4 regions of the Ruminococcus sp. RTP21358st1_G6_RTP21358_211008 genome follow, and region 2 is predicted to be linked to each of the others. Evidence: riboswitches for the same ligand, from Rfam matches in the RefSeq annotation. Region 2 holds a riboswitch; each other region holds the start of a gene.
The links. Region 2 has a riboswitch for cyclic di-GMP ahead of AB5Z12_RS19330 (transporter substrate-binding domain-containing protein). Riboswitches for the same ligand answer to the same signal wherever they lie in the genome.

Region 1 (7,793 bases), on a different contig from region 2:
ACCTGCATAATGTTCTGCCATATTGACCATGCCGCAGATTCCATTGATCGGAGTCCGAATATCATGGCTCATCCGCTGGAGAAATTCTGTTTTTGCCTCATTGGCGGCTTCTGCCTTTTTTGCTGCTATCAGAAGTTCTGCTTTATATTTTTCATCTTTTTCCTGTTCCTGTTTCCGGTGCGCCAGATTGGTTCTGTATGTCCAGAACCAGAATATACTGAACATCAGAAAATAAAGAAAAATAACACTTATCACACTTAATGGAAGATTATGGAACACTTCTGTATCCGGAAGATATGCATAAATATAGTAATCCCTCTGCTTCAGCATGATTCCGTAGCATCCTGTTCCTTCATTCTTCAAATGATAAATGTGCTGACTGTCTGTATGCCTCTTCATTGCCTGAACAACTTCGTTGTCAGCCGTATTCTGCCCCAACAGGCTCTGATCATTGCTGGCAACAACAATCCCCTCGTCTGCAACAATAATCGTTCCATCTTTCTGGATACTATAACCATTTAAAAGCCCTTGTATCGTCAGTGTATAGTTTCTGGCAAATTCAGGAGGTGTGTAATAGTAGATTGCCACAATACCCGGTGCATCTTTTCTGGCACAAGCTGCAATATCAATATAGGATCCGTCTTCCCTGGCAAACCGTTCTGAATAAGATCTTTCTTCATATCCGGTAAAATCCATGATAATGTCTTTTTGCAGATACTCCGTAATCTCATCGGTCAGAGACTCATCCGTACTGTATTCGCAGTCCGTCTTTCCCTCTGTATCCAGTACAATGATACCATCCACCCAGAGAGTCTGCAGGTTTTCTTTCAGGAACTCCCGGCTTAGCTGCCCGCCGTTTTCTGTCTCCATTTTAATATTTGTACTCATCTGTCTGGCACTTTCAATGGCACGGAGGAGGCTTTTGGATTCCGAAGATTCATTATAATGGGTGTAGGTGGAACACTGCACTTTGACATAATTTACAATCTCTACCATTCTTTTCTCGGCTTCCGTTTTTTCTGCATGGAAAAAATAAAACAGTGAACCTACAGCCACACAGATTCCAAACAGACCTCCAATCAGCTGGATCCGTTTTTCTTTTGTCTTCCTCTTAATATCCAAGATCATCCACCTCCAGATATTTCTGGGGATCATCCAGATATTTTCCAATAATTTTCAGGGATGTGCCATCCTGACGCATTTCTTCCAGCGTCTGGCTCATCTGCTCACAGATTCCTCTGTCATCATCTTTTGCAAAAGCGACACCTATTCCAGTGATCATCAGAGGCTCTTCCAGGATACGAAAGCTTGCGTCATAATCCTTCATATACTGGACAACAGATTCCTCATGTGCGGCGACTGCATCTACATATCCTTTTCCCAGAAATGTATAAATCAACTCCCGGTGTCCGAGACTGATCAGATTTGCCAGTTTTGGGATTCTATCATCTGTCCGGTCCAGAAAAATGCCTTCCGGTTTGGTTGTGGACTGGACAGCCAGGTTCTTTCCCTCCAGGTCACTCAGTTTATAAATATCACTATTCTCATTTACAGCGACCACCTGACGGCTTGCTATATATGGTCCCGCCCAGCGGTAACCATCAAGACGCCCTTCCATGGAAAAACAACCCATGATACAGTCAATCTCTCCGCTCTCCACCAGTTCTTTTTTCTTCTCCCAGTTGATCTGGGCAACCTCCACCTGATATCCCATTCTTTTGAAAGCTTCTGTAGCCAGTTCTACATCTATGCCCGTCGGTACGCCATCCTCGTTCAGATAATTGTATGGCGGATAGCTGTCACTGCCGAGGGTAATAACGGGCTTTTCTGTTTCTTCTTTCGTGTTATCTGTGTTTTTACACCCTGCCAGGGTGACTGCTAAAATTCCCGCAAGCAGAATGCCTGCAATCACTTTTTTTCCTTTCATTTTCTGTCTATCCTAACTATCCTTCTCGTATTTTTCATATCTGATTCCCTGCCATAAAATTATTATTGTTACGTCTATGAAATAACACCGTAAAAAAACACTGTCTCACAGACAGTGCACCTCAGTTCATGCAACTGGCTGCCATTTTACAGGCCCTGTAGCTTTGCGTCACAGACTTTCGTCTGTTTTGCCGATTTTCTTATTATAGCTTTTAAAATTATGCAAAAACCTATTTTATTATACTCCATTGCTCTACTTTACACAAGAAAAACCTCACCGCTTTAACACTTAAAAATTTAAAAAAAGAACAGCCGATACATATACTCGAACTGTTCTCCTTCTTCCGAAGTCCACGCAGCATTGACATTACTGTTTCCAGACATGATCTGCTGCATTTATAAGGCATCCCAGATTCCTTTATTTTCAAAATTAAATGCCGCATTTCGTGCATCCTCTACAATTTCCTTGTCATAACCTAACATATCCAAAAGCTGAATCGCATTTCGGGATGTGGCTCTTCCCTTTTTCAGGATATAGGAAAATACCACCTCTTTTTCCTGTACGTCTTCCTCAAAATGATAGTTTTCATACTGGGAATCCAAAATGTACGACAGTTCTATGTCATGAGTAGCTGCAAAAGGCAGCACCCATTTTTGCCGAAGTGCATTTAAAATTCTGGATGAAGCAGCAATCCTCTCAACCGTATTTGTACCTCGAAGCACTTCATCAATAATACATAAAAGTGGCTCCCTTTTCTTACTTTCTTCCAATATTCGTTTCAGCGACTTGATTTCTACAATAAAATAGCTCTCTCCACTCTCTATATCATCCCGCAATGCCATAGATGTCATAACTTTCAAAAACGGTGCCTGGTAGGATGAACAAGTACAGGTAACAAGCGTCTGGGCAAGAATACTGTTCATTGCAACATTTTTTAGGAATGTAGATTTTCCGGATGCGTTAGAACCGGTTACCAAAGTTCCTCCGGCTACTTGAAAGCTATTGGCAACTGCCTCCTGAAGCAGTGGGTGATACAGATCTTCTACAGCCATTTCAATCTGCGTGACACCACTTTCCCAGCTTTTAAACTCAGGTTTGCACCAAAGCGTAAGAAGTTCCCGAAAAGATGCAATGGAAATACACGCATCCAGTTCTCCAATATTATCAATAAGCTTCAAAATAGAGTCCGTTTTGTCCTGAATTTTTTTCAAAAGACCGTTATAAACCAGAATGTCTATATGAGTCAGCATTCTGATATAGTCCATAAGAATCTGTGCCGGATCTCCTCCATCTGTATTTTTACTGGTCAAAAAAATTGCTTTCCGGTTAAGACCCTTAAACACCGCTCTGGCTTCTGCAATAGCAGACATCTGCTTTCTTGTTTCTGACCATTGCACATTCTTTATTTTTTCTGCAACAGATAACATTCGAAGCAAGTGTGCATAACAATCCAGGTAAGCTTCAATTAATTTTCGGTCATTGCCTGCATAATAAATTGTAATATTTGTTATCATTAAGACTATGAAGCAAAAAAAGCCAACTACTGGCTTCACAGGTAAAAGCACTGCAACATTCAACACCAGCAGTATCAACATAAACCAATGGATTCCTGTTTTTACCTCAGAAGAACTTTTAAGAGCCAATACCGTATCCGACAAAGAACCTAATCTCGTTTTTCCAATCTGCGACAGGAGCAGCTGCATATGCTCCCGTTCTTTTTCATGTTGGGAAAAAAAATCTATCAACTCATCTCTTTTGTCTATTTCAGCCTGAGAAAATACAGGTCTTCGCATCATATCATAAAGCACATCTTCCCCAGGAGAAGAAATCGTCTGATTTACCATCTTATAAAGGCGATCCATATCCAGATCATTCCAGGTAATATCATCTATTGCGAAACCTTCTTTTTCTCTTCGTCTAAAATAATGGGAAATCTGCTCAATGTCACCAGGCTCATATTGTCTGGTATACGGCTTCCCCCAGTTTCTTCGAATTTTAGTCAAGATACGCTTTTTATTTTTATAATTTTCATATATAATCCATAAAACAAATAGCAAAAGGCATACTGCTATTGTCAAGATTACTGATACATATGGATTCATTCCGCTTTCACCTCTTTTATGTAATCAATTCAATAGAATTGTATTTTTTAGTTCTCTTGCCGCAGCTCCCATAGGATGCTGGCTGTCATACACCAGGCAGATCTGGCGCTCCGGAATTTCATCTTTTAATGGAATCTGTACGATCTCTTTTTTCAAAAGGGAAGGTGCGGCCATTGGCTGGGGCAAAAAGGCAAACTTATCTTTTTTCTCTGTATAACAAATTTTTATCCATTCATCATCTGCATCTATAATCTTGCAGGATAATTCAGTTTTTTCCGCAAAACTAAAAATGAACTCTGATCTGATAATACATTGTTTTCCTACAAGATCATTAATCAGCTTTGACATATATGCCACTCCTCTCTGCTTTTTCTCCAATCGTTTTACTTTCGTTTCCAAACGCTTTACTTTTCCCGGATACGCTGAATAACAAAGTAGCAGCAACAATGCTACAATCCCAAACCATTCCATCTCTTTCTCCTTACAGCATTTTCATATTCTACAAGTCGTAAAACTTTATAATTGCTCTTCAGCTTCCATCCACATCAATACTTTTTACAATGCGGACAATGCCATGCACGTTGTTCTGCTGGATATGGCAAAATAATAACAATCTTTCTGAAAAAAATCCTTTTATACCTGTTTTCTTTATTCCGTATCAGCCGTAAATTCATATGAGTGTAATCCACCTTGTGCAGGTCCTTCTACCTTGAAATCATATCACACTCTCCGTCATATTTCCATTTCAATTTACTTTCAAATCACTCCTGTCATATTTCCTGTCGGCTTGCTTCTGTAACCAGCATCCGGTTGATTTTCTCCTGCATTGCTGCAATCATCTCTGACATTTCCATGATTCAATATCCCCCAAAAGCAGGTTAGCCTCTTCTCTTTGAATCTTTGCTACATTCTGTGCAAGTTTTTACCAGATAGACGGCTTTACCTCTCCTTAAAATGCTTTCTGGTTTTGAAGTTTACTGTATGACCAAGATACTCTCTTTTCTTCAGAATCCCTGCTACTGTGGAAGATTCTCTGTACAACTGCTGCCGCTTCTTCATCACTGACCCATATATTCGAATCATCCTTATCTTTAAGATAACCATACGGTATTGTACTTGCCACATGCTTCCCTCTTAAGGTAGAAACTACCACCCCTCCCCTGTATATCGCTTAAGAGGAAAATACCCTTTAGGATGATTTCTACTCCTAAAGGGTATTTTTATAAATAATTATTTATTTAATTTATGAAATAATATAAAACAATACTTAACCGCTCAGGTATTTTCCGGATAAATCCCAATAAACGTTAGAAGCGGAAGTACACGGAAATCATGTAAAACAATTTTCATTTCCCTGGCTTTTTTCCCCTTAACAGGAATGATCTTCTGATAGCCAATTACCGTTCCTGTGTAAATACTGTTCCATATTTCCCCTTCTTTAACAAATACCTCATATTTTTCTACTCTCTGGCTATAGCAGACAGCCTCTTTTAATACCAGATACCCCAAATTGTATGAGTCGTCCAGGCAAATCGTTATCTCTACTGGCAGCTCACTGCTTTCAGGCTGATACCATGCTTCCAAAGTATCCTCTGTCAAATTAGAAGCCGGATGCGCCGGATCTTCATTTTCCGAAAAAACATGTGCTGTACTCATTAAATTATGAGCAAAAGATTTCTTTTTCCAGTTTCCAAATTCTTCCAGACGTTTAACATCATTTTTATGAAGAAGTCCGTTTGGCATAGGTGGAATGTTTAACAAAAAGGTTGCATTTCCTCCAACAGCCCCAATATAGATATGAACCAGCTCTTCCAGACTTTTCACCTGATCATCTTCTTCTGGATGATAAAACCATCCAGGTCTTATAGAAGTATTTACTTCTGCCGGATACCAGATCAGATCCGTTTCACCTTCAAGCGCTTTTCTGCTTCCAAGATCTTCCATATCACTGGTAATCCGGCGCATTCTGAATTCCTCATCATCGGTCTGCTGGCTTCTTTCCTGTACACTCTCTGCAAGTGCTGTACGCGCAGGAACAACACTCCACTCAGATTTTCTTACATCGCCAGCTTCATTTCCACACCATCGGATATCTGGCCCGCAGACACAGATACATGCGTCTGGCTGATATTTTCGAACACATTCGTAATAGCGATTCCAGTCGTAGACCTGTTTTTTCCCATTAGGTCCTTCCCCACATGCACCATCCAGCCAGACACTGAAGATTTCCCCGTATCTGGTAAGAAGCTCTGTAAGCTGGGACAGGTAGTAATCGTCATACTCTTTTCCCATTCCATAGCAGGGCTGGTTTCGATCCCATGGAGAAAGATAAATTCCAAATTTCAGTCCATGGCGGCGGCATGCTTCGGACACTTCCCGGACCACATCTCCCCTGCCATTTTTCCACGGGCTTGCTGCAACGCTGTGACTGGTATATCTGGTAGGCCACAGGCAGAAGCCGTCATGGTGCTTACAGGTAAGAATTACGCCTTTCATGCCGGCATTTTGTGCTGCAGTCACCCACTGGTCTGCGTCAAACTCTGTAGGATTAAAAATTTGTGGATTTTCCGTTCCATCTCCCCATTCCCGATTGGTATACGTATTCATTCCAAAATGAAAAAACGCATAAAACTCTGTTGCCTGATAGGCAATCTGGCGGCAGGAGGGAACTATTTTTATTAATTCCTGATCAGTTGGCATATGATTTCTCCTTTTTTCATCCCTTCAACCCGCCTGCACCGATTCCCTGAAGCAGATATCTCTGTCCAATGAGATAGATAATAATTGTTGGGATCATAACGATTACAAGTCCGGCAAACAGGGCGCCCCAGTCTGTAGCATATTTCTGCACCTCAAACAAGTTTGCCATACCGATGGGAAGGGTTTTCTTTGCATCTTCCGTAAGAAGAACAAGTGCCAGTGGATATTCATTCCAGAAGCCCATGGCACTTAACATCGTAATGGTCGCAATCCCGGGTTTTGCAAGAGGCACCATAACTCTTAATAACAGCTGGATATTAGTAGCACCGTCAATTCTTGCAGACTCCTCATAATCCCTTGGTACCGCAGACATAAATCCCTGTAAGGTAAAAATACAGAAAGGAAACTGCATAACTGCATAAACAAGACATAATACCGGCAGGTTATTTAATCCGTTCACAGCCTGTAATTCTAGAAACAAAGGAATCATAATGTAAGTAGCCTGCAGAAAAATACAAGCCATGTAGACCGTAGAAATCAGCCTGCTGCCCACAAAACGGTATCTTGCCAGTACATAAGAGATGGGAATGACCAAAAGCAGAAGCAATACAGTGGAAAGCACTGTCACAAATATGGAATTTCCAAAATAAGCGGCAATATTTGCTTTCTGCCATGCTGCCACAAAATTATCCAGATTCAAAGCTGCGGGCAATGCATAAGGATCTGTCAGATATTCTGCATTTGTCTTAAACGCAGACATCAGGTTCCAGAAAAGCGGATACAAAAAGATAACGGTAAACAGAATCATCAGGATCCTGATACACCAGGTTCTTACAGTTTTCATCAGTCTCCCTCCTATTCTTTTTCAGATGATATTTTTTTAGAAATCATTGCAAGGACGATTGCAAGGCCAAGGGTAAACATGGCGATTGCCATGGCATATCCAAAGTTGGCATTTCTCATACCCTGGGTGTACATATACTGCAACAGGACACTGGATGCGCCGTTTGGTCCACCACCTGTCATAACATTGGACAGGGTAAAACTTAAGTTGATAGTACCAG
Region 2 (7,793 bases):
CCCATAACATGAAGTCCTTTTTCTTCTGCCTGAAAGTATAGCGACTCCGTGATTTCTTTACATACCTGATCCAGATTGATGGATTCATCACCAAAAACCACGGTATCCGATTCTAACTTTGCCATATCCAAAACATCATTTACCAATGATAATAGCAGTTTCGAAGACTCATGTATTTTATTCAGGCAATCTTTTGCCCGCTCACCATCATTTCCGCTTTTTTCAAGAATTGTAAGCATGCCCATAATGCCATTGATCGGTGTCCTGATGTCATGAGACATGTTATTTAAAAAGGAAGTCTTAGCCTTATTGGCACTCTGTGCTTCTACAAGTGCATTTTGTAATTCCTGCTGTTTTTCTTCAAGCTCCTGATTCAGCTTCAATGCCTGCTCAGCAGACTTCTTGGATTTTTCTTCCGCACGTTTTGATTTTTTCAAAGAATCAAGAATTATACACAGAACAACGAAAAAAGAAATTCCAGCGATAAGTGAAACTGTCAGTAAATTGTCCTGAATAAAATCCTTCGCTGTAACTTTTCGTGAGGAAGCATTATACGAAACTACTGCACCTGAAAATTGAGTTGTAGGCATAGATGTCAGTGTTTTATTCAGAATGGACAAAAGAACCGGTTCTCCCTGCTGAATAGCAAATGGAACATCAGCTTCTTTTGTCAGGAAAACACTATGAAGCTTATCATTTTTCAAATAGTCTGAAACAGTACCTGAATTGCTTACAATACAATCCGTCTCCCCTTTCTGCATTGCTTTTACTGCTGCATCTGATGTCTCATATTCCACAACCTTCCATTGCGGATAATTGTATGAAAGATATGCTTTCAATGCAAAATCATCTTTTTCAACGGCAACTGTATTCTCTTTATTTTCATCAAAAGAATCCTTTGCCGTAATTGCTGCCATATTGAGAGTCAATAGCGTATCCGACAAAGCAAATCCATTTGTTTCTGCAAAGTATGGATTCTGGTTTGCATGAAAAATCAGGTCTATTTTTCCATCCTGCAATGCCTGAAGCAGTTCACTTCTTGTCTCATATCCATTTAATTCAAATTCCAGAGTCTGACCTTGCAGACAATTTTCTGCAAGATCCACATAATCTGTAATAACACCTGTCAGTTTACCTGTTGATGGATCTACACTGCTGATACCTCCATCCTGATTCAGATACCCTATCCGGATTGCACCATGCTGCCCGATCCACTCACTTTCTTCTTTTGAAAGAAACGAGCTGCTCTGTGCAGAAAGATAACGCCTGTAGAGATCATCAGTGTAAAATGGATTGTCATCCTTGATTCTGCGCATAGCACTATCCAGTGCTTCTTTGATATCCGGACGTTTGGGATTTATGGCAAAATAGATTTCTGTCTCTCCAATACTTGTAAGCGGTGAAATATCCGATTCTTCCCAACGGGATTCTTCTACCGAAACGAAGCAGTCAATTTCATGTTTCGATAGTTTGTCCATAATTTCTGTGGTATTAGAAACATTGACATGCTGCGTATGCAGACCATATTTTGATTCCCATTCATTAAGCACATCCTCCACTATATTATCTTTAGACACACCAATATTTTTTCCCTCAAAAGAATCCAAATTTCCTGCTGTAAGATCCCTATTGGATGCATCCGTATAGATGTAATATTTCTCTTCCCCCATAGGCATATCGGAAAAAAGCATATTTTCAGCACGTTCGTCTGTATAGGAAATGTCACCAAGAATATCAATCTCTCCATTTTCCAACTGTGTAAAGCAGTTTTTCCAATCACTTGTTATGTATTTATATGTCCATCCTGCATAACCTGCAATATCTTGAAGATACTCATAACCATAGCCGCTTCTTTCTCCCTTTTCATTGACTACATTATAAGTTTCCTCAAAAGATCCTACCCGGATAACATTGTCAGAGTTTTCTTTGGCAAATGTAGGAACGGATAAAACAATAAAACATATAATTGTGCAAAATATAATGTAACAAAATTTGAAATTCATTATATTCTGTACTAATTTGCACTTCTTCATCTTTCTCCCCTCCTCTAGGCTACAGTTGCTTGCTTCCAGATTTTAATTTTACATTCATTAATTATCAATAACCTCCCCGCTATTTTTCACAATATTTTTCCAAACAGCTTCTGTATTACTTATTCAAGTGCTCTACCATAAAAAAGCACTGCCAAACAGACAGTGCACCTCATTTCATGCAACTGGCTGCCATTTTACAGGCCCTGTAGCTTTGCGTCCCAGACTTTCATCTGGTTTGCCGATTTTCTTATTATAGCTTTAATACTTATGCAAAAAAACTGATTTCATTATACTTTAATGCTCTAGTATACACAAGAAAACATTACCGTTTTAACGACAAAAAATAAAAAAAGAACAGCCGATACATATACTCAAACTGTTCTTCTACTTCCGAAGACCACGCAGCATTGACATCACTGTTTCCTGCTCATTTGTACTCAGATTGTTCCATATCCTTAAAACTTCTTTCTGTTTTTCTGTCAGATTCTCTGAATTACCTTCCTGAAAAAACTGTGATAATGTCACGCCCAAAGCTGTACATATTTTTCAAGTGTGATCAGCGACGGCAGGTTTTCCTGCGCCATGATTCTTCCCAGTGATGACTGGAAAATTCCCGATAGCTGCGATAATCTATATTTACTGATATCACGCTTTTCACACAAAGATGTTATTTTATCCGCAATATACTTCTCTATCTGCAAGTAACTATACCTCATTTTCGCTTATATCGTTTTTATAATATCACAGACAGTTACGTTTGTCACATAAAAGTTTGAATACTCAAACAAAAAATAAGCCTGCCATCATCCGCAGATTTCTCCACAGACAACAATAGGCTTCCTACTATCTCATCAACTCATTCACTTTTCTCTGCACTGCCCTATAATCATATCCCGCAGCCTGCAGCCTCTTCTTCCTGTCCTGCACATATACCCAACAGTCAATACTACTGGCTTGAGAGATAATTCCTGTTATGATTTTACCTCTTTTTTCTCACATGCTCTGATTTGATCTCATAAATAAAACCGGTAGAGATTTCGCTCTCCACCGGTCTGCCTTTATCCTAATTATCTTCCCCTTTCATAATTGCTGTTGCCATTTATTTTTCACTTCCTGTCTTTTTAGTGTTAGTGTTTTTTTCTTATATCATATCTCAAATCCAGAAAAAAATTTAGGATGTCGATGCAGACAAAATCTGCCTGATCAACATCCTGTTTTTTACTGTTCCAAGTTATCGAGCCAGTCATCGAAACTCTTCTTGGATATGCGATACTTTCCGCCATCCAACTGGATCCACCGGAATTCCTTTTTCTTCAAAAGGTTATAAATAGTAGGTCTGCTAACTCCTAAGATTTCCTGTAACTCTTGAACTGTATAACATCTTTTTTCTGACATTTCTTTATCCTCTTTTCTTTGAAATATGAAAGAAAAATTATCCCTTCATATAACGAAACGCTCAGCGCATGTTTTACAGTGGTCAAAAGCAATCTTTTTGAAAGTGGGTGACTATATAAAAACAATCACGAGAGCAAAATATCTCAATAGAATCATTGAACTGAGTCTTCTTGCGAGTTTTTTAAATACCACTCGTAAGAAACTCGTAACATTAGATTTTTCAGTAAAGAAAAAGAGCATATGGAATTAAATCCATACACTCTATGATTACTGGGACTTTATTTCATTTTTAATTCAACAAACTTTTGTTTATTTCGTTCTTAAGTTCATCTTTATTCTCGTATGTTCTCACTATCGGAATCGTACTCTATCTGTTCTACATAATCTGCGGAACAGTCTCATTTGTACGGATAAAAAAATAAACTGAGCCACGGCTGTTCCAACATGAAATCAGCCGTGGCCTTATTTATATCATTTCACTCTTTTTTGAAATAGAACAACACCACAGCAACAACTCAAATCGACTTAAAATTCCAGACTATTCGCATTCAGCAAGAAATACTTCATTCCCATGATGACAAAACCTTCATCATTTCTCCAAGGCTTTTTGCTGCCATTTACAATGACGATCTTCTTGAAAGAGTCCGGGATATTACGCAGAGAATTGAACTCCTGCGTCTGTTTTTCTTCCGAAGTCATGTCATATGCAACCTGGATATAGTATCTCTGGTTTCCTTGATTCACCACAAAGTCAACCTCCAACTGCTTGCGAACACGTTTTCCCTCTTTATCCTTATCGAAGATATCCACGACACCCACATCAACATTGTAGCCACGGATCAGCAGCTCGTTATAAACAATGTTCTCCATGATATGAGTAGGCTCCTGCTGTCTGAAATTCAGACGTGCATTTCTCAGTCCCAGATCAGTAAAGTAGTATTTCAGATTTGCACCGATATACTTTCTGCCCTTAATATCGTATCGGCTTGCCTTGGAAATCAAAAAGGCATCTGTCAAATGGTCGATATGCTTGGAGATGGTTTTATTAGCATAAGTCATCTGGCGCTCACTGGCAAAGGTATTGGCAATCTTTGAAGGGTTGGTCGGTGCGCCGATTGCAGATGCAAGCACATCAACCAGAATCCCAATCTCATCCACGTTCTGAATCTTATTTCTTTCAATAACATCCTTCAGATAGACATTTGCAAAGATGTTCTTCAGATAATCCGCTTTCTGTCGTTCGCTCTGGAAACTTACGATCTGCGGCAATCCTCCGTAGATCATGTAGTCATCCCAGGCATCATCATAATCGCCGTCATAAACAGAATAAAACTCTGCAAAGGAGAGAGGGTAGATTCTAATCTCATCACCTCTGCCACGGAATTCGGTCACAATGTCGCTGGACAGGAACTTGGAATTACTTCCGGTGACATACACATCAATATTGCTCATGCGTAGCAGGCTGTTCAGCACTTCCTCAAATCGTGGCATGAACTGCACTTCATCCAAAAGGAGATAATACTTCCCGTCGTCTTTCATGGCATCCTTGATGTACTTGAAGCATACCTTGGGATCTCTTAATTCCTCGTTCTCAATACCATCCAATGCAATTTCAATAATATGATCAACATCAACGCCGTTCTCCAGTAAGTATCTCTTAAAGATGGTAAATAGCAAAAAGGATTTGCCACATCTACGAATGCCGGTAATCACCTTTATCATTCCATTATCTTTTCGCTCGATCAGCTGCTGTAGGTAAGCGTCTCTTTTAATCTCCATCGTTACACTCCCCATTTCCGTGCATCTACACACTTTTTAGTAATGAGATTCTATCACAGAACGACCTGAATTTCAATATGCATTCCCATTTTATGTGCATCTACACACTTTTATGTAATGTTAATAAATATATTTTCAGATTTTTTTGATTGCAGTGTCTATAATCGACTACTCCAATCGTTATTATAGGTAAACAACAAAAAGAAGATGGTTCCGATGTTTCATTAAATATGTTCGTTAGTCTTTTACGCAAAGGATTCTATCTCCTCTGCGCCCTAATACTTTTCGGATTCAGTTCAACAGTCGAGTAGACTAAGACCTCTCAATCTTAGCCCCTCACAGATCCGTACGTGCGGCTTTCCCGCATACGGCTCCTCATAGTAACATTCGCTTCAATATAAACAATAAATAGTACGTTTTAGGTTTTGCTAACGGGTAATACTTGAGCATTTCCACAAATCCATTCCATGTGTATGCTCGTCTACAACCTCTCCGATTCATACACTCTATGATTACTGAAACTTTATTTCTTTTCATCAAGCAAAATAACACCTTGCGCCGGATTTTTATCAATTGCACCAACTATCTCATGTGGAACATATGGCTCTTCAAGATATGCAAGGTCTTCGGCAGTTAATTTAATGTCAAATGCTCCAGCTGAATCATCCAGATACTGCGTTTTGGTTGCCCCAATAATAGGCGATAGAATTCCCTTTGCCCACTGCCATGCAATGGCTATCTGGGACATTTTGCAGTTATACTTTTCGGCAAGCTCCGCTACACGTTTAACTATCTGTATGTCTTCCGCTTCAGTCTTATCATATTTTCCCATGGCAACCCTATCCGTGGTTCCACGAAGAGACTCTGATTTCCACTGTGGTCTTGCCAGATGTCCGGCTGCAAGAGGGCTATACGGCATTAACGAAACTTTCATTTGCTTACAAATTGGTAGCAATTCTCTCTCATCCTCTCTGTAAAGCAAATTATAATGATTCTCCATCGCAGAAAATGGTGTCCATCCATTGTCTCTTGCGGCTAACTGCATATTATAAAACTGATATCCATACATGGCAGATGCACCAAGTGCCCTGACCTTTCCTGCTTTTACCAGATCGTGCAGTGCCTCCATAGTTTCTTCAATTGGTGTATCATAGTCAAATCTATGGATGATATATAAATCAAGATAGTCGGTTCCAAGACGTGACAGAGTTCCATCTATTTCCCTCATGATTGCCTGTCTTGATAAACGACCTTCATTAAAATATACCTTGGATGCAATCACAACCTGATTTCTCGCTACATTTTTCTTCAATGCTTTACCTAAATATTCCTCACTTGTTCCTGCTGAATATCCATTTGCTGTATCAAAAAAGTTATATCCCAAATCAAGTGCATGCTTGATAACATTCTCACTTTCAGCTTCATCCAACGTCCAGTCATGCATGGTTCCAGCTTTCCCAAAACTCATGCAGCCCACACATAATTTTGACACTTCTATATCTGTATTTCCGAGTTTACCGTATTCCATAGTGCTCTCCTTATCTTAATCCAGCGTACTCTTTCTCCGATACCGCCTCACACCACTCATTGGAACAATCCACTCCCGGCACCTCAATTGCCAGATGGGAAAACCATTCATCCGGAGCGGCCCCATGCCAGTGCTTTACATCTACCGGAATGTTAATACAGTCACCCGGTTTCATTTCTACCGCATCCCTGCCTTCTTCCTGATAAAACCCTCGGCCGGCTACACATACTAAGATCTGCCCGCCACCGCTTTTTGCATGATGAATATGCCAATTATTCCTGCATCCGGGTTCAAATGTCACGTTGAAAATGCCAACCTGAGAAGTGGAAATCGGTGCAAGAAAACTTCTTCCAGAAAAATACTGTGCAAAGCCATCATTTGGTGCACCAATTGGAAATACCATCTCTTTTGCATGCACCCGCATTGCTTCCTCTTCGTATGGTAAATCTCCTTCACCTGCCTCCCACACTTCCTTTGCAAGATTGAAAACAGCCCATGCTTTTGGCCATCCTGCATAAAATGCGACATGTGTGATTACTGCGGCAATCTCTTTTTGTGTTACACCATGATTTTTTGCATTTTGAAGATGATATTTTAAAGAAGAATCTGTAATTCCGGAAGCCATCAGAGCAACCACTGTGATGATACTTCTTGTTTTTACGTCGATGTCCTGGTTATTCCAGTTTTCGCCGAAAAGTACATCATCGTTAAAATGTGCAAATTCCGGTGCGAATTCACCAAGTGTATTTCTTCCTGCTGTCTGTACTATTTTTCCCATTTTCTGTATACCTCCATAGCACTGTTATTTATAAAGATTTTACCCACTCACTGATTTCCTGTTTTGTTCCACGGTTTAACAGGCTGCCTTCTGTGATAACCGCATCCGGTGCAGATGGCTGTAATTCCTTTACAGTATTACCGAATCCACTTCCACCGGATGTTGCAAAGAGCACAATCTTTTTGCCACTGAAATCATAGGCTTCCAAAAATGTATTGACAATTGTCGGAGCTACATACCACCAGATTGGGAATCCCAGAAGGATCTCGTCATAAGAACT
Region 3 (7,793 bases), on a different contig from region 2:
ATGGCGAAAAGTGGCTGATGACGACCCCATATTTTCAGGTGGCCTTAAACCGCGACCTGACACAGGACGAAGCCCGCCGAAAGAAAGCAATGAAGGTATTGAAAACAATGTTTTCAGCGGAGGCACAGAACCGGATCATTAGTGATGGACAGGATCTGTTGAGCTACAGCCAGGATGTGGATTTCAGGCTTACGGAGTATCTGAAGGATGTGAAACCTGTGATCGAAGAAAACCATATGTATATTCGCATTGCGTCAAATGACTTTTTCTCCGTTTCCAAGGATGTGGTGTCTAAGATGATTTCAGGAGAATACGATGCAAAGCAGGCATATCAGTCATTTAATTCCCAGCTTCTTGCGGAAGAATCTGCTTCAGAGAATACCGTGCTGGATTCACAGAAATCCTATTCCAACCGTTTTCATAGCAGTGGGGGAAATGCGGCTTATTCGGTTATGGCAAACACTCTGCGTGGTATTTATGGAACGGATGTGCTAATCGCAACCGGAAACAGCTTTACGGGAAACGTGCTGAAAGCTGGATATACAGAAAAAATGGCAAGAGACATGATCATGCCAAACAGTCTTTCGGCATATAGCTGCAGGATAAGCGGGGCAGAACTGACAGAACTGGTCAGAAACTTTGTAGAAGGCTATCAGGGAGGTTTCATTCCCTTTAACCGTGGCTCTCTGCCTGTGGTCAGCGGCATTTCCGTGGAAGTCAAAGAAACGGATGATGGCTATACATTGAGTAAAGTTACAAAAGACGGAAAAAAAGTTCAGGACAAGGATACATTCACGGTAACCTGCCTTGCGATACCAAAACACATGGAAGCCTATCCCACAGATGAGAATATTGCGTTTGAGGGAGAAGACACCTTTGTGAAAGATACCTGGACAGGATATATTTCAGATGGTGATGCCATTCTTGCAGAACCTGAAGACTACATGACTCTGAGGTGAGAAGAATGGATATTAAGAAGCATAACAAAGGCAGAGAAAAGACTGTTAGGAGAAAACGATTCCGGATCGCTGTCTTTACAGCTGTTTTACTGGGAATTGTTCTGATGGTTTTCCGATATTTTGACTTTGTGTCGAAAACTATTTATGAGGAAAGTGTTTCCCATCTGACGGAGGTTTTTCATCAGTCTGATAATATGTTAAGGGAATTGACAGATAAGAACCTGACTTATCTCCATATTTGGGGTGAGAATCTGCAGAATACCTCAAGCGAAGATGAAATCCGTAATTATATAAAGAATGCGCAGGAAGATGCCGGATTTTTGGATTTCTTTTTTCTGTCAGCCGACGGGAACTATAAGATGGTGACAGGGGAAACCGGGTACCTTGGATTACAGGAAAATATTGAAGAGGACATCCGGCAGGGAAATGATGTGATATCAAATGCAGCAGTTCCGGGAAAATCCCAGTTGCTTGTTTTTGCCACTCCCAAGGCTCATGGAAACTATCAGGGATTTGAATATGATGCCATCGCCATTGCTTATGAAAACTCTAATATCGTAGATGTACTGGATATTTCTGCTTTCAATGGAAATGCACAGAGTTTTATTGTTCATCCGGATGGCCGTGTTGTGATCGATCATTCTTCTGAGTTATGGGGGAATGTATATAATTTCTTCGGTGTTCTGAGAGAGCATTCTGATATGTCTGAAAAAGAGGTCAATGAGCTTTCGGAGAAGTTTAAAGCAGGACATACTGGTGCGATGCTGGTAAATCTGGATGGAAGGAACTATTATCTGGTCTATGAAAAATCAGATATTCAGGACTGGGTATTTCTGGGACTTGTACAGGCAGATATTGTCAATGCCAGTATGAACAGCCTGCAGAGCAGTACAATGCTTCTTGTTGGTGCGGTCGTGTTCTGTATTGCTGCTTTTCTTATCAGTCTTATTATTCAAAAAAGCAGGACAAATCTCAGAAGAAAGGATACGGAGATCCGGTACCGGGATGAGCTGTTTCAAAAGCTTTCAATGAACGTGGATGATGTCTTTCTGATGCTGGATGCAAAAACATATCAGGCAGATTACGTCAGCCCAAATGCGGAAAATCTGCTGGGTATTACGGTAGAACAGATTCGTAGAGATATTCGTGTTCTGGGAAAATTGCATCCGGCGGAACATGAAGATCCGGAGAAAAATTATCTGGAAGAAATCAAGGTTCATGAACAGCGAGAATGGGATTTTGAATATGTTCATCAGAAAACAGGGGAAAAACGCTGGTTCCATAATATTGCAATGGGTAGTGAGGTAAATGGAAAAAAGAAATACATCCTGGTTCTGTCGGACCGTACCTCGGACTGGAAAATGAACCAGGCACTTTCTGAGGCAGTCCGTGCGGCGGAGACAGCAAACAGGGCCAAGAGTACCTTCCTTTCCAACATGTCTCACGATATCCGGACACCAATGAATGCGATCATCGGCTTTACCACACTGGCTGTAAGCAATATTGATGATAAAAACAAGGTTCGGGATTATCTGGGAAAGATCCTTTCCTCCAGTAACCATCTGCTTTCCCTGATCAATGATATCCTGGATATGAGCCGGATTGAGAGCGGAAAGATCCATCTGGAAGAAACGGAGGTCAGTCTGTCGGATGTGCTTCATGATCTGAAGACGATCATCAGCGGGCAGATCCATGCGAAACAGCTGGAGCTTTATATGGATGCCATGGATGTGACAAATGAGGATGTCTATTGTGATAAGACACGACTGAATCAGGTGCTGCTGAATCTTTTGTCCAATGCGATCAAGTTTACTCCTGCTGGCGGAACCGTTTCTGTCCGGCTGAAACAGTATCCGGGTCTCCAAAGAGGCAGTGAACTGTACGAGATCCGGGTGAAGGATAACGGAATCGGTATGAGTCAGGAATTTGTACAGAAGATCTTTTCTCCTTTTGAGAGGGAGCGGACTTCCACTGTAAGCAGGACTCAGGGTACAGGACTTGGTATGGCCATCACCAAGAATATTGTGGATATGATGGGCGGCACCATTGAGGTCCGGACAGAGCAGGGGAAAGGTACCGAATTTATCGTCCGACTGCCATTCCGGACTCAGCCTGAGCACCAACGTATAGAGAAGATCATAGAGCTGGAAGGTCTTAAGGCTCTGGTTGTAGATGACGATTTTAATACCTGTGACAGCGTGACAAAAATACTTGTGAGGGTTGGAATGCGTTCGGAATGGACACTTTCCGGTAAGGAGGCTGTTCTGCGTGCACGACAGTCTATGGAGCTTGGGGATGCCTTCCATGCTTATATCATCGACTGGCGACTGCCGGATATGAATGGTATTGAGGTCACCAGACAGATCCGCAGTCTTGGTGACGATACACCGATCATTATTCTGACTGCTTATGACTGGTCAGACATCGAAGTGGAAGCCAGGGCTGCAGGAGTAACTGCATTCTGTGCGAAACCTCTGTTTATGTCCGATATCAGAGATACCCTGATGACTGCCATTGGCCAGAATCAGGCTGAGCAGGAGAAGCCTGTTCTTCCGGCGGCATGCTCAGATTTCAGAGGCAGATGTATACTGCTTGTGGAAGACAATGAGCTGAACAGTGAAATTGCGGTGGAGATCCTTAATGAATATGGCTTCCTGGTGGATACTGCAGAAAATGGGGCAGAGGCAGTAGAGAAGGTCAAGAGGTCGAAACCGGGCGGTTATGATCTGGTGCTGATGGATGTGCAGATGCCGGTAATGAACGGATATGAGGCCACGAAGCAGATCCGTGCCCTTAGGGATCCGGCACTGGCAGGAATCACCATCCTTGCCATGACGGCCAATGCTTTTGACGAGGACAGAAAGAAAGCGTTGGAATGCGGTATGAATGGATTCTTATCCAAGCCAATCGTTATAGAGGAATTGATCAGTACATTACAAAATAATCTGACAGATTAGTAATAAAAACCTGCTAAGAAGTTCGGTTAACAACTTTTTAGCAGGTTTTCAAATTATTTTTAAGCGTTAAAGCGGTGAGATTTTTCTTGTGTAAAGTGGAGCAAGGGAGTATAATAAAATCAGTTTTTTTGTATAATTTTAAATGCTCTAATATGGAAATCGGCAAAACAGATGAAAGTCTGCGACGCAAAGCTACAGGGCCTGTAAAATGGCAGCCAGTTGCATGAAATGAGATGCGCTGCCTGTTTGGCAGCGTTTTTATCACCCGGGGCATTGCAGAGATGATGGAAATTACACAGCAGCAGTACACAGCAACAGGGATGAATGCACATATTGCAAAACCGATTGATATAAAAACAATACTTGCTGTTTTTGACCTGGTGTTTGGAACATCATAAAACACAAACGGATGAAGGAAATAAAAAATATGGATAAAAGTAGAAAAAAATCAGCCGTACTATTTGCATGTATATTTGTGGTCCTGGGAATGTGGATGATGTTATCGGTACACTGCCAGGCTGCTGAAACGAATAATGATGAAAAACAGCCACAGACCATCCGTGTCGGCTCATTTGAGGATACCTTTAATTATGTCGATAAAAACGGTGTCAGACGAGGTTATGGCTACGAGCTCATGCAGGCTCTGGCAGGTTATACCGGATGGAAATTTGAGTATGTGAAATGTGACTGGTCCAACTGTTTTGATAAGCTTGAAAATGGTGAGATTGATATCATGGGCGATATTTCTTACACCGATGAACGTGCACAGAAGATGCTTTTCCCGGATGAACCCATGGGTGAGGAAAAATATATCCTTTATGCTGATTTATCGGATACGGATATTGGGACGTCTGATTTCAAGTCTATGGATGGGAAACGTGTAGGTGTGCTCATGGGGACTGAGCCTGAAATCATGCTGACAGAATGGGAAAATAAGAATGGCATACATACAAAACATGTAAATGTGAATAGTGATGATGATGTCGAAAAGAAATTAGCGAATCATGAAATCGATTGTTTTGTATCTCTGGAGGAATCCATCTGGTCTGAACAGGGAATATCATCCGTTACCACGATTGGTAAATCCGGCATATATTTTGTAATAAATAAAGAGCGCAGCGATATCAAGACAGAGTTGGACTGGGCTATGCGTCAGCTGGATCAGGATAGTCCTTTTTTCAAGGCGGATCTGTATAAAAAGTATTTTACGCTTGATTATTGTCAAAGTCTTACAGGCGGAGAAAAGTCCTGGTTGGAAGAACATGATGGGATCCGGATCGGATTTCTGAGTAATGATGCGGCAGTATTTTCCCTGGACGAAGAGACTGGAAAACTTACCGGTATGCTGGCAGAATATTTCTCTTATGCCAAAGACTGTCTGGGAAATCAGATACTGGAATTTAATATACAGGAATATGATGAATATGATGAAATGCTTCAGGCTTTACAAGAACGAGAGATTGACATGATTTTTTATGCTGGCAGGAATCCATATTTTGCAGAAAAAAACGGATATACACTTACAAACACAGCCTGGACCTACAGCCTGATGGCGGTAACAGATGAGGAAAAATTTGATGAGAATAAGGTGTATACTGTAGCTGTGCCCAGGGAAAAATATGCCTTAAAACAGCATATTGCATTCAGTTATCCCCAATGGAAGCTTATAGATTGTGATTCGCTTGACGATGCAGCAGATATGGTCATTCATGAAAAAGCAGACTGTTTCCTCATGGGCGCAAGTCAGGCACTAATATATGATAACAGTCAAAATTTCAAGAGTATTCCACTTACATAAACAATGGAGGCATGCTTTGCAGTTAGAAGTGGAGAGGGAACCCTCTTATCAATATTGAATAAAACCTTAAAGGCTATGCCGTCTGACATGCTTACAAGTGCACTTGCTATTTATGACAGTACAGCAGATAAGGTAACATTTTTGGATTTTGTAAAAGACAATATGCTTGCTTTTTTTGCTACGGCAGGATTTTTTGTACTCACTATCATTAGTATTATCCTCGTACTTTTACGGAAGGCAAGGAAAGCAGAAGCTGTCGCAAAGCTTGCTGCAAATGATACACAAAAGCTTAATGACAAGTTGGAAATCGCTCTGAAAAAAGCAGAAGAAGCTAATCTGGCAAAGACTCGTTTCCTTAACAATATGTCACATGACATCCGTACTCCTATGAATGCAATTCTGGGCTATGCACAGCTTATGGAGAATGAACTGAAAGGAAAGGATTTGCCTGAAACTTCAGAACATTTAAAAAAACTTCAGCAGTCAGGAAACCTTCTTCTGTCAATCATAAATAATGTACTTGATATGGCTCGGATTGAGAGCGGAAGGATGGAAATTGATGAGAACTATGGACGGATTGAGGATATCCGGCAGACTCTGTTTGAAATATTTGAGGATGAAGCAAAGAAAAAGAATCTTGCTCTTCATTACACAATAAATGTAGAACATGAAAATATACTGACAGATACTACCAAGGTAAAAGAAATATTTGTCAACATCCTGAGTAATGCCATAAAATATACTCCAGCCGGTGGTTCTGTTATGGTAGATATAGATGAATTACCCTGCGAGGAGCCTGGGTACATGATTGTAAGGACCAGGGTGAGCGATACCGGAATTGGTATGAGCCAGGATTATCTGTCAAAAATTTTCGAAGCATTCACTCGTGAACGAAACACCACGAAGAGCAAAATCACAGGAAGCGGACTTGGAATGTCAATCGTAAAGAAATATGTTGATCTGCTCGGTGGAACAATCGATGTGGAGAGTGAGCTTGGAAAGGGCAGCACTTTTACTGTAACACTGAAACACAGGATAGCGGATGAAAGCTATTATGTAAAAAAACATGCTGAAAATCCAGAATCCTGCAGTGAAATACTTGAGGGAAGGAATATCCTTTTGGCAGAGGACAATGATCTGAATGCAGAGATTGCAGAAGCAATACTTGAGCGTGCAGGTCTTAAAACAGAACGTGTGGAGGATGGTATCCAGTGTGTAAACAGGATAATGCAAATGCCGGTTGGAACATATGATGTGATCCTCATGGATATCCAGATGCCTAAAATGGACGGTTATAAGGCAACACAGGAAATCAGAAATTTACCAGATAAGGACAAGGCGTGTATACCAATCATTGCAATGACAGCAAATGCATTTGAGGAAGATAAGCGGGAGGCTATTGCAGCCGGAATGAATGAACATATAGCAAAGCCAGTCCAGGCTGATAAGCTGCTGTCAATATTATCAGAAGTAATAAGGCAGCAGGAAAAATATTAATTGCATGTTATACTAATGGAGTGCCACTCTGGAAAATTGCATAGGACTTTTTTCTTTAAAGAGCGCTTTAACAATTTAATCTTTGAAAGTACCACGATATAAGAATGGGGAGGATTCCCTCCCCAAAAATATTTTTTCAGAACTTACATAAGTTCCTTTCAGATGCCATGATATGACCGGTATTCCAGGTACATTTCAATCATATTTTTTCTTACTGGAAGGTCTGTTTGTTTGAGAATTTCGCTGATTCCAGTAGCAGAATATCCATTTTTCCATAATAATTCAGCCGCACACTCAATCAGGAGTTGTCTGGATTCTTCACCTTTTTTCATTTCGCATTTCCTCGTTCAGTCTGGAAAACAGATGTGTAAGTGCAAACATAAGCGTTTCATAATGCATGTAATCTAAAGTATTCCTGTCTGCAAGAATTTGAAGACTTGCCGGGAACTCATCATCAGCTTCCCAGAAACGAATGATAATCGGCAAAAAAGGAAAAAGATTTAATTTAAAAGCAACATCTCCTTTTTCCAGTTCCTTTCCGGAAAGTGCTATACAGGCATTACGCAATTCAACGGTTTTTCC
Region 4 (7,793 bases), on a different contig from region 2:
GGAATCTTTTTAATGGAAGATTTATCGTGATATCTGTATAAGCAGATGAGCCTTTTAGAAAAAGAAAGAGAGGATAATATGTCATCTTTATATAAGAAAAACAAGAAATTTTATCTTCTGCTGATTCTGCCTGCCTTGCTTTTGTATTCCTTTGCAATGCTGGCACCTCTGTTTGGCGGAACCATTCCATATTCATTCCTGAAATGGAATCTGATGTCCGGGAAAAAAGCTTTTGTGGGATTTGACAATTATGTAAAATTGTTTTCCGATGCAAAATTCTGGACTTCTTTTGGATTTAACCTTTTTGTTGGTGTGTTCACCATTATTGGCAGCAATGTTTTTGGATTTATTCTTGCTTATTTCCTGGATGAGAACATTAAGGCTAAAGGCGTGGTCAGAGCTATGTTCTTCATTCCTAACATTGTCAGTGCCGTATTGGTATCCTTTATCTGGGTGTTTATTTTTACAAATGCAATGCCTGCACTTGGCGGAGTATTGGGCTGGGACTGGCTGGCAAATATAAGCTGGTTCGGAACTCCGTCAATGGCAACTGTGACGATCATTGTGGTTTCCATCTGGCAGAACATTGGTTTCCTGATGATCATTTATACCGCAGGTCTTCAGACTATTCCGAAGGATGTTATGGAGTCTGCTGAGCTGGATGGCTGCAGCGGTCTGAAAAAAGTTCTGAAAATCGAGCTTCCGCTGCTTATGCCAACTGTCACGATCAATCTGTTTGTTTCTATTTCAGGAGCATTTAAGTCATTCGATATTCCGAACGCAATGACAGGCGGTGGTCCTTATGGTTCCACAATGCCAGTTGCCATGAATATTTACCAGGAAGCTTTCACCAAGTACAACCTGGGCTATGGCTCAGCGAAATCTGTAATCCTGTTCCTTACAGTAGCAGCGGTTACTCTGATCCAGTTGTACTGCACTCGTAAGAAGGAGGTAGAATACTAATGAAAAAGAAAGTATGGCTTCCAACCATTATTATGTTTTTCTTTGGTGTCCTGTTCCTTATGCCGATCATCCTGCTTGTGATGAACGCATTCAAGACACATAACGATATGATCCAGAACTTCCTTTCTTTTCCGCATTATCTCTATACCGGAAACTTTACAGAAGCTATAGAACGTCTGAAATTCTGGAGAGTAGTTGGAAATTCAGCATATGTAACCCTGGGAACCATGCTGGTATGTACCATCATTTCCTTTATGGCTGCATATGGAATTGCGCACATCCCTGGAAAGCTTGGAAATGTTTTGTATCTGATTTTCACCCTTGGACAGATCATTCCGTTCCATTCCATTATGATCGCGCTTTCTGTACAGCTGACCAACGCAAACCTTTTGAATAACCTGACCGTACTTATTTTCCTGTATGCCGGCTTCCACGGAGCATTCGGTATTTTTACCTATGTTGGCTTTTTGAAGTCCATTCCGAAGGAATTGGAAGAGGCAGCAGCAATTGACGGCTGTGGCATGTTCCGCTGCATGTGGCAGGTAATTTTCCCATTGGTACGCTCCACAAGCATAACTCTTCTGGTGCTGTTTTTCCTGTGGACATGGAATGATTTCCTTATGCCAAACCTGTATGTTTCAGACAGTGGTTTGAGAACTCTGACAGTTGCTATTTATATGTTTAAGAGTACCTCCGGATCTGAGTGGAATCTGATGCTTGCCGGAATGACTCTGTCCATGGTTCCAATCATAATCATTTATATTGCAGCACAGAAATATATCACCAGCGGACTTACCGCAGGTGCAGTAAAAATGTAATTGAAAAGGAGAACGGCAGAAAATGGACAATATTAATTTACAGAGAATTGAAGGCTATACAGTTCAGCTGGTAGCAGAGGATGTCTGGGCAATCGATGAGTTCGGAGCAGACATTATTTATCTGGTAAAAGGTGAAAAAAGTGCAGCTGTGATTGATACCGGTTCAGGTTTTGGAAATCTGAAAAAGGTGATCGAAACCCTGACTGATTTGCCATATGTTGTATTAAATACACATGGACATCTGGATCATGTGGGCGGCAATCACGAGTTCGGAAAGGCATATCTGAGTGAAAAAGATTTCAAAATGGCAGATACAGAAAAACTTAGAAGCGGCTGGAAGCATTATGTTGAAAAAACAAAGAAGGAACCGGGATTTTATGGAACAGAGTACATAATTGAAGGTCGTGAGCCTGGAGATTTCCAGATGCTGCCGCTGAGCGAGCATCAGATCTTTGATCTGGGCGGCAGAAGCCTGGAAGTATTATTTACACCGGGACATACTCCTGGAAGTGTAGTTTTCCTGGATAGAAAAAATAAATTCCTGTTCGCCGGAGACAGTGTAGTGTCAACTCCAATCCTGATTTTTGATACCTATTCCTCAACAGTAAAGGAATATGCAGAGGGATTAAAGAAGCTAGATAAAGAAGATTTTGAGCTTATTTTCCCAGGACATTTTTTACGTCCGATCGGAAAAGCAATTCTTCACGATCTTATCACATGTGCTGATAAAATCGTAGAAGGAACTGCAAAACCGGAGCCTATTGACTTCAGCCATATGTCTTCAGAACCAGCTTTCCTTTTCAAATATGGAAAAGGAAACATCGCTTATAATGACAAGCATATTTGTTAATAAAAAATGATAAAAAAATCATTATAAATTTATTAAAAATCATTTGCCATAATATGCCGGGACATATATAATGAATACATTGTTGCAGGAGAGCGATTATGGAGCAGATAACAATTAAAGAGGTTGCGAAATTGTGCGGCGTAGGAGTCAGCACAGTGTCTAGGGCAATTAACAATCACCCGGACATTAATCCGGAAACGAAACAGAAGATTCTGGATACGATCAGAGAGTACAATTATGTACCGAATAATAGTGCCAGAAATCTGAAAAGAACTGATTCCAATACGATCGCAGTTATAGTAAGAGAAATCAGCAACCCATTTTGGGGTGTTATGCTGCATGTATTGGAGAGGGAAGTCCGTGACAGGAAATACTGCCTGGTATTGCAGAATGTAGCAAATGATGAAGATGAAGTTGAGCTTGCCCTTCAGCTGGAAAAAGAGAAAAAAGTCAAAGGAATCATATTCCTTGGCGGTATGTATGATTATGACGAGTCAAGGTTGAGAATGCTGGGAGTTCCGTATGTGATCAGCAGTTCTGGAAAAACAGTTCCGGAGGATACAGGAGCTTATCCTAAAAGTGCCCTTGTGACGACAGATACAGAGATTGAGAGTCAGAACATGATTGATTATCTGTGCAGCTGCGGTCATAAAAGGATCGCCTTTATTACTTCCAGAGATGAAGGTCTTGGAAGATGCCATCTCAATGGCTATAAAAGAGCACTGGAGAAAAATGGACTGGAGTACGATGAGAAGCTTATAATTCGTTTAAAACCAGCTAAAAGAATCTATACGATTGAGAATGGTTATAACTGTACCTGTGAGCTTTTGAAATCGGGAGTAGATTTTTCCTGTATTTATGCAATTTCAGATACTCTGGCCGTGGGAGCCTGCAGAGCAATTATTGACAGTGGCAAAAGAGTGCCGGAGGATTATTGTGTGGCAGGAGCAGATGGTCAGGATATTGCGGAATATTATCATCCATCCATTACCACATTGAAATATCCAAGAGTGGAAACTGCCCAGCAGAGCGTCCGTACCCTGTTTGATATGATCGACCGGAAAAAGGTAGTGAAACGGCAAATACTGGGCGGAACTCTTATAGAGCGGGAGTCTACGCGCAAGCTGTAAGGTGTAGCTGTTGCCATCCGGCCATCGAAAAGGAATCTGTGAAAATATTTGAGAAGGATTATCATGCGTTACGATCCGCTCAGATATTTTTACAGATTTTTTTGTTTTCGTACTTTTTAGACGGATTTTTGTAAGTTTTAACAAGGGAATTCCGTTGACAAAAGTGACAGTTTGCTTTATTATAAGAAATGAATAAAAGGCAAACCTGTTGAAAGACAGGGACGCAAAGCCAAGGGTCTAAGGTCTCAGTACTATGACAGCCGGTTGCCGCATTGATATTGATTAGGTAATGTAATATGACAGGAGACGTGGTTCTTCTATTTGTGGCGACCGTTTATTTAATCTGATAAACGGTTTTTTTATTTCCACAAACTGATGGGACTGATAGTTTCCAGATAGCGGCAAGTCAGTTACATTATAGTTCAAGAAAGGTGTGTTATTTATGAAAGGAAAGAAATTAACAGAGTGGCTCGCAAATAAAAAAGTTGTTTCCAGTTGTGCTGCTATAGCATTGGCAGCAGTGATCGGCGGCGTTTCATTATTCTCAGGAACAGGAGAAACACCTGAATTCCCCAGTTACACAGATCCAATCATGGAGGCTTCCATCATAGAAGATGAAACTCCACTGGCTTCCCAGCCGAAGACTACTGTGAAGACTACCTCCAGTACCAAGACAACCAGGAAGACTGTTAAATTAAAAAAGGCTTCCAAGAAGAGCTACACCAAGAAACTGAAAACCAAAACAAAAGTAACCAATAAAACAAATAAATCCGGTAATACAACAGTAGATACCAAGACAACCGTTGTTACCAAAGCAACAGCGAAATACACCAAGAAATCCAAAAAGAAAGTTGTTACATCCAAGATCACAACAACTGTTCAGACAACAACTACACAGCAGGTATCAATTGACAATGAGACCGCTGTAAGCACCACTTCTTCTGGTACTTCCGCTGCCCAGGTAACTGCAGCAGCAAGCTCTTCACAGAACCAGAGCAAACACGAGGAAAATGTAGCAAGTGTTGCAGGCAAGATGGACAATCGTGTAATTGCAGCATATCAGCAGCTGGGATTTAAGCTTGTTGTTGATCCATCCGTCAACTATTCCGGATATTTTGATGCAAGATCAAGATCTATTACAATGAAGCAGATTGATGATTCTGTTTATCATGAGCTGGGTCATTTCCTCGCATTCATCGCAGGAAATGTAGATAAGACAGCAAGCTTCCAGAGCATTTTTGCAGCTGAGAAGGCAAATGTTACAGCCTTCAATAAAGCCTATGTAACACAGAATGCTTCCGAATATTTTGCAGAATCTGTTAAGGATTACATCTTGAATAATGCTTCCCTGAAGAGCACCAGACCACAGACTTATGCAGCTGTTCAGAATGCATTGAATCAGATTACAGATGCACAGATCGCTAAGATTCAGAAGATTTATGGAGCGTTCTGGAACTAATGATTTTAAAGATGACCGGCACCCGGAGAAATATCTCCGGGTGTTTTACTGTGGATACCACAGGCGCGGGAAAATAGTGTTTTATAAAAAGGTAAGTGACAGATGGTACTTACCTTTTTGTCACCGGGAGAACCTTAATCTTATATATGTCGAGTTGCTGTTCACTGGTAACATTCCGCGAGGTGTTTTTTGTGAACAAAGTTCACAGAAAACCCGAGAATTAAGTTTGGGCAGCAAACGCTACTTCTTGTGCTTGTCACAAGAAGGTTCGTCTTTCTGTGCATCGCGAAGCGTGTTACTGGTCATGGAGTGAACAGTAACTATGTCGAAGAGTCTGGATATGTGTCGACAGAAAATTCTTGCAATGAAAAACCTTAGGTGTGTATAATACAAAACAAAGGTTATCACTTTCTTGCAGGCAGGGATAGATATATTGGGGTCACTGGTCCTAAGTGAACAGTAACATATATTGGGAATGGATGTAGACACGGCGCCTGAAATGTGTTAGAATCAACTTTAATAAGTTTTTTGAAGGATGTTTTTATAATTCAGTATATAGCTTCTGTCTAATCAGACATTTGTATCCCGTTAAATCAAAATTGAAATGTGTTTTAGAATTGTATTAGTCGAAGAGGTAGATGATTGATGAAAGAAAAGTATGAATCATTATCCCTGGCTACGCTGAAAGACTTGGCAAAAGCCAGAGGACTGAAGGGCATTTCTACTATGAGAAAGCCTGAATTAATTGAACGTATGCTGGAAGAGGACAGGAAAGAACAGACTGCAGAAAATGAGCAGACTATTTCCGGAACAGCAGAAGAGAATACCATACCTGCAAGACCAGAGCCTGTGGCAGCAGAAAAAACAGAAAATACGGGAAGTGTTTCTTCACCGGAGAGAAGAGAAGCACCAACCAGATCCCGTACCATTATACGGCGTAATCCTGAGTACCGCAGCAATAATTATGGCAGAAATGAAAATGCAGGACGTCAGAACAGTTATAATGGAGAAAACAGACCGGAGAACTTTGTGAAGCGCACTCCTGTAGCGAAACCTGTAGAAGTGGTTCCGCCAGCCGAATTAAGACCCGAGGAAACGGAACAGCCCCGTACAGGCGCAGCCAGTGAGAACCGTACAGAAGAGGGGGTAAGCAATGCTTACAATGTTCCGGCTGAAACGGTCCAGCTTGACAGTGGCGAAAAGGCCAATGGAATCCTGGAGGTTATGCCGGATGGTTTTGGATTTATTCGAAGTGAGAATTATCTTCCAGGAGAGAATGATATCTATGTTTCCCCGTCACAGATCCGCAGATTTAATTTGAAGACAGGGGATATTATTCAGGGAAATATCCGTATTAAAACACAGGGGGAGAAATTCAGTGCCCTTTTATATGTAACGTCTATCAATGGTTTCCATCCAAGTGAGGGACAGAAGAGATACAATTTTGAAAACATGACCCCAATCTTCCCAGATGAACGTCTGATCATGGAGCGTCCCGGCGGAACTACTGCCATGCGTATCGTAGATCTGATCAGCCCTATCGGAAAGGGACAACGTGGTATGATTGTTTCCCCGCCTAAGGCAGGTAAGACTACTTTGCTTAAGGATGTCGCGAAATCTATTCTTAAGAATAACAAGGATATGCATCTGATCATTCTTCTTATTGATGAACGTCCTGAGGAAGTTACCGATATCAGGGAAGCAATACAGGGACCGAACGTGGAAGTTATTTATTCCACATTTGATGAGCTTCCGGAGCATCATAAGCGTGTATCCGAGATGGTTGTAGAGCGTGCACGCCGCCTTGTAGAACATAAGCAGGATGTTGTGATCCTTTTGGATTCCATTACCAGACTGGCAAGAGCCTATAACCTGGTTGTTCCTCCAAGCGGAAGAACTCTGTCAGGAGGTCTTGATCCGGGAGCACTTCATATGCCGAAGCGCTTCTTTGGTGCAGCACGTAATATGCGTGAGGGAGGAAGCCTTACCATTCTTGCCACTGCACTGGTTGACACCGGAAGCAAAATGGACGACGTTATTTACGAAGAATTCAAGGGAACCGGCAATATGGAGCTTGTTCTTGACCGCAAGCTTCAGGAGAAACGGGTTTTCCCGGCCATCGACATTCAGAAATCCGGTACCAGACGAGAAGATCTGCTTCTGAGCAAAGACGAGCAGGAAGCTGTATATATTATGCGAAAGGCTCTTAACGGAATGAAGTCTGATGAGGCAGTGGAACAGATCCTGAACATGTTTGCACGTACTGCAAATAATGCTGAATTTGTGCAAATGGTAAAAAAACAGAAATTGTAATGTTCACAAAAAACACCGTGCAGAATATTATCTGGGATTAGTTTTAGAAATTTTTATAAATAACTTGCATTTCTCAGAACCCCATGCTATAATCAATAGGCTGTGTAAAGTGTGAATTCGTCAGATTCAACGCAAATAAAATAGAATAAATATAGAGAGGTGAAAATCATGAGAGAAGGAATCCATCCGAATTACTATCAGGCAACTGTAACCTGCAACTGCGGTAATACTTTTGTAACAGGATCTACCAAGCAGGACAT

Region 1: it holds a riboswitch for cyclic di-GMP, as region 2 does, so the genes downstream of both, AB5Z12_RS00950 (ABC transporter substrate-binding protein) here and AB5Z12_RS19330 (transporter substrate-binding domain-containing protein) in region 2, are expected to answer to the same signal.
Region 3: it holds a riboswitch for cyclic di-GMP, as region 2 does, so the genes downstream of both, AB5Z12_RS00925 (transporter substrate-binding domain-containing protein) here and AB5Z12_RS19330 (transporter substrate-binding domain-containing protein) in region 2, are expected to answer to the same signal.
Region 4: it holds a riboswitch for cyclic di-GMP, as region 2 does, so the genes downstream of both, AB5Z12_RS02520 (hypothetical protein) here and AB5Z12_RS19330 (transporter substrate-binding domain-containing protein) in region 2, are expected to answer to the same signal.

Annotation. Positions count from the first base shown of each region.
Region 1 covers NZ_JBDGDM010000002.1:33,797-41,589, forward strand. The annotation lists gene AB5Z12_RS00945 (ATP-binding protein) at 1-1,128, opposite strand, end outside; gene AB5Z12_RS00950 (ABC transporter substrate-binding protein) at 1,112-1,927, opposite strand; cyclic di-GMP riboswitch class I at 2,054-2,129, opposite strand; gene AB5Z12_RS00955 (DNA mismatch repair protein MutS) at 2,323-3,930, opposite strand; gene AB5Z12_RS00960 (hypothetical protein) at 4,054-4,500, opposite strand; partial or broken gene AB5Z12_RS00965 (recombinase TnpX) at 4,972-5,161, opposite strand; gene AB5Z12_RS00970 (alpha-L-fucosidase) at 5,305-6,729, opposite strand; gene AB5Z12_RS00975 (carbohydrate ABC transporter permease) at 6,746-7,573, opposite strand; gene AB5Z12_RS00980 (carbohydrate ABC transporter permease) at 7,585-7,793, opposite strand, start outside.
Region 2 covers NZ_JBDGDM010000072.1:272-8,064, forward strand. The annotation lists gene AB5Z12_RS19330 (transporter substrate-binding domain-containing protein) at 1-2,033, opposite strand, end outside; cyclic di-GMP riboswitch class I at 2,208-2,283, opposite strand; gene AB5Z12_RS19335 (hypothetical protein) at 2,555-2,734, opposite strand; gene AB5Z12_RS19340 (hypothetical protein) at 2,877-2,960, opposite strand; gene AB5Z12_RS19345 (helix-turn-helix domain-containing protein) at 3,252-3,428, opposite strand; gene AB5Z12_RS19350 (ATP-binding protein) at 3,954-5,207, opposite strand; gene AB5Z12_RS19355 (aldo/keto reductase) at 5,731-6,735, opposite strand; gene AB5Z12_RS19360 (carboxymuconolactone decarboxylase family protein) at 6,746-7,513, opposite strand; gene AB5Z12_RS19365 (flavodoxin) at 7,542-7,793, opposite strand, start outside.
Region 3 covers NZ_JBDGDM010000002.1:24,064-31,856, reverse strand. The annotation lists gene AB5Z12_RS00935 (hypothetical protein) at 1-959, shown strand, start outside; gene AB5Z12_RS00930 (response regulator) at 965-3,916, shown strand; cyclic di-GMP riboswitch class I at 4,068-4,143, shown strand; gene AB5Z12_RS00925 (transporter substrate-binding domain-containing protein) at 4,344-5,714, shown strand; gene AB5Z12_RS00920 (hybrid sensor histidine kinase/response regulator) at 5,769-7,211, shown strand; gene AB5Z12_RS00915 (hypothetical protein) at 7,370-7,543, opposite strand; gene AB5Z12_RS00910 (DUF3786 domain-containing protein) at 7,530-7,793, opposite strand, start outside.
Region 4 covers NZ_JBDGDM010000004.1:41,045-48,837, reverse strand. The annotation lists gene AB5Z12_RS02540 (carbohydrate ABC transporter permease) at 46-963, shown strand; gene AB5Z12_RS02535 (carbohydrate ABC transporter permease) at 963-1,781, shown strand; gene AB5Z12_RS02530 (MBL fold metallo-hydrolase) at 1,804-2,631, shown strand; gene AB5Z12_RS02525 (LacI family DNA-binding transcriptional regulator) at 2,730-3,761, shown strand; cyclic di-GMP riboswitch class I at 3,950-4,033, shown strand; gene AB5Z12_RS02520 (hypothetical protein) at 4,204-5,220, shown strand; gene rho (transcription termination factor Rho) at 5,866-7,533, shown strand; gene rpmE (50S ribosomal protein L31) at 7,702-7,793, shown strand, end outside.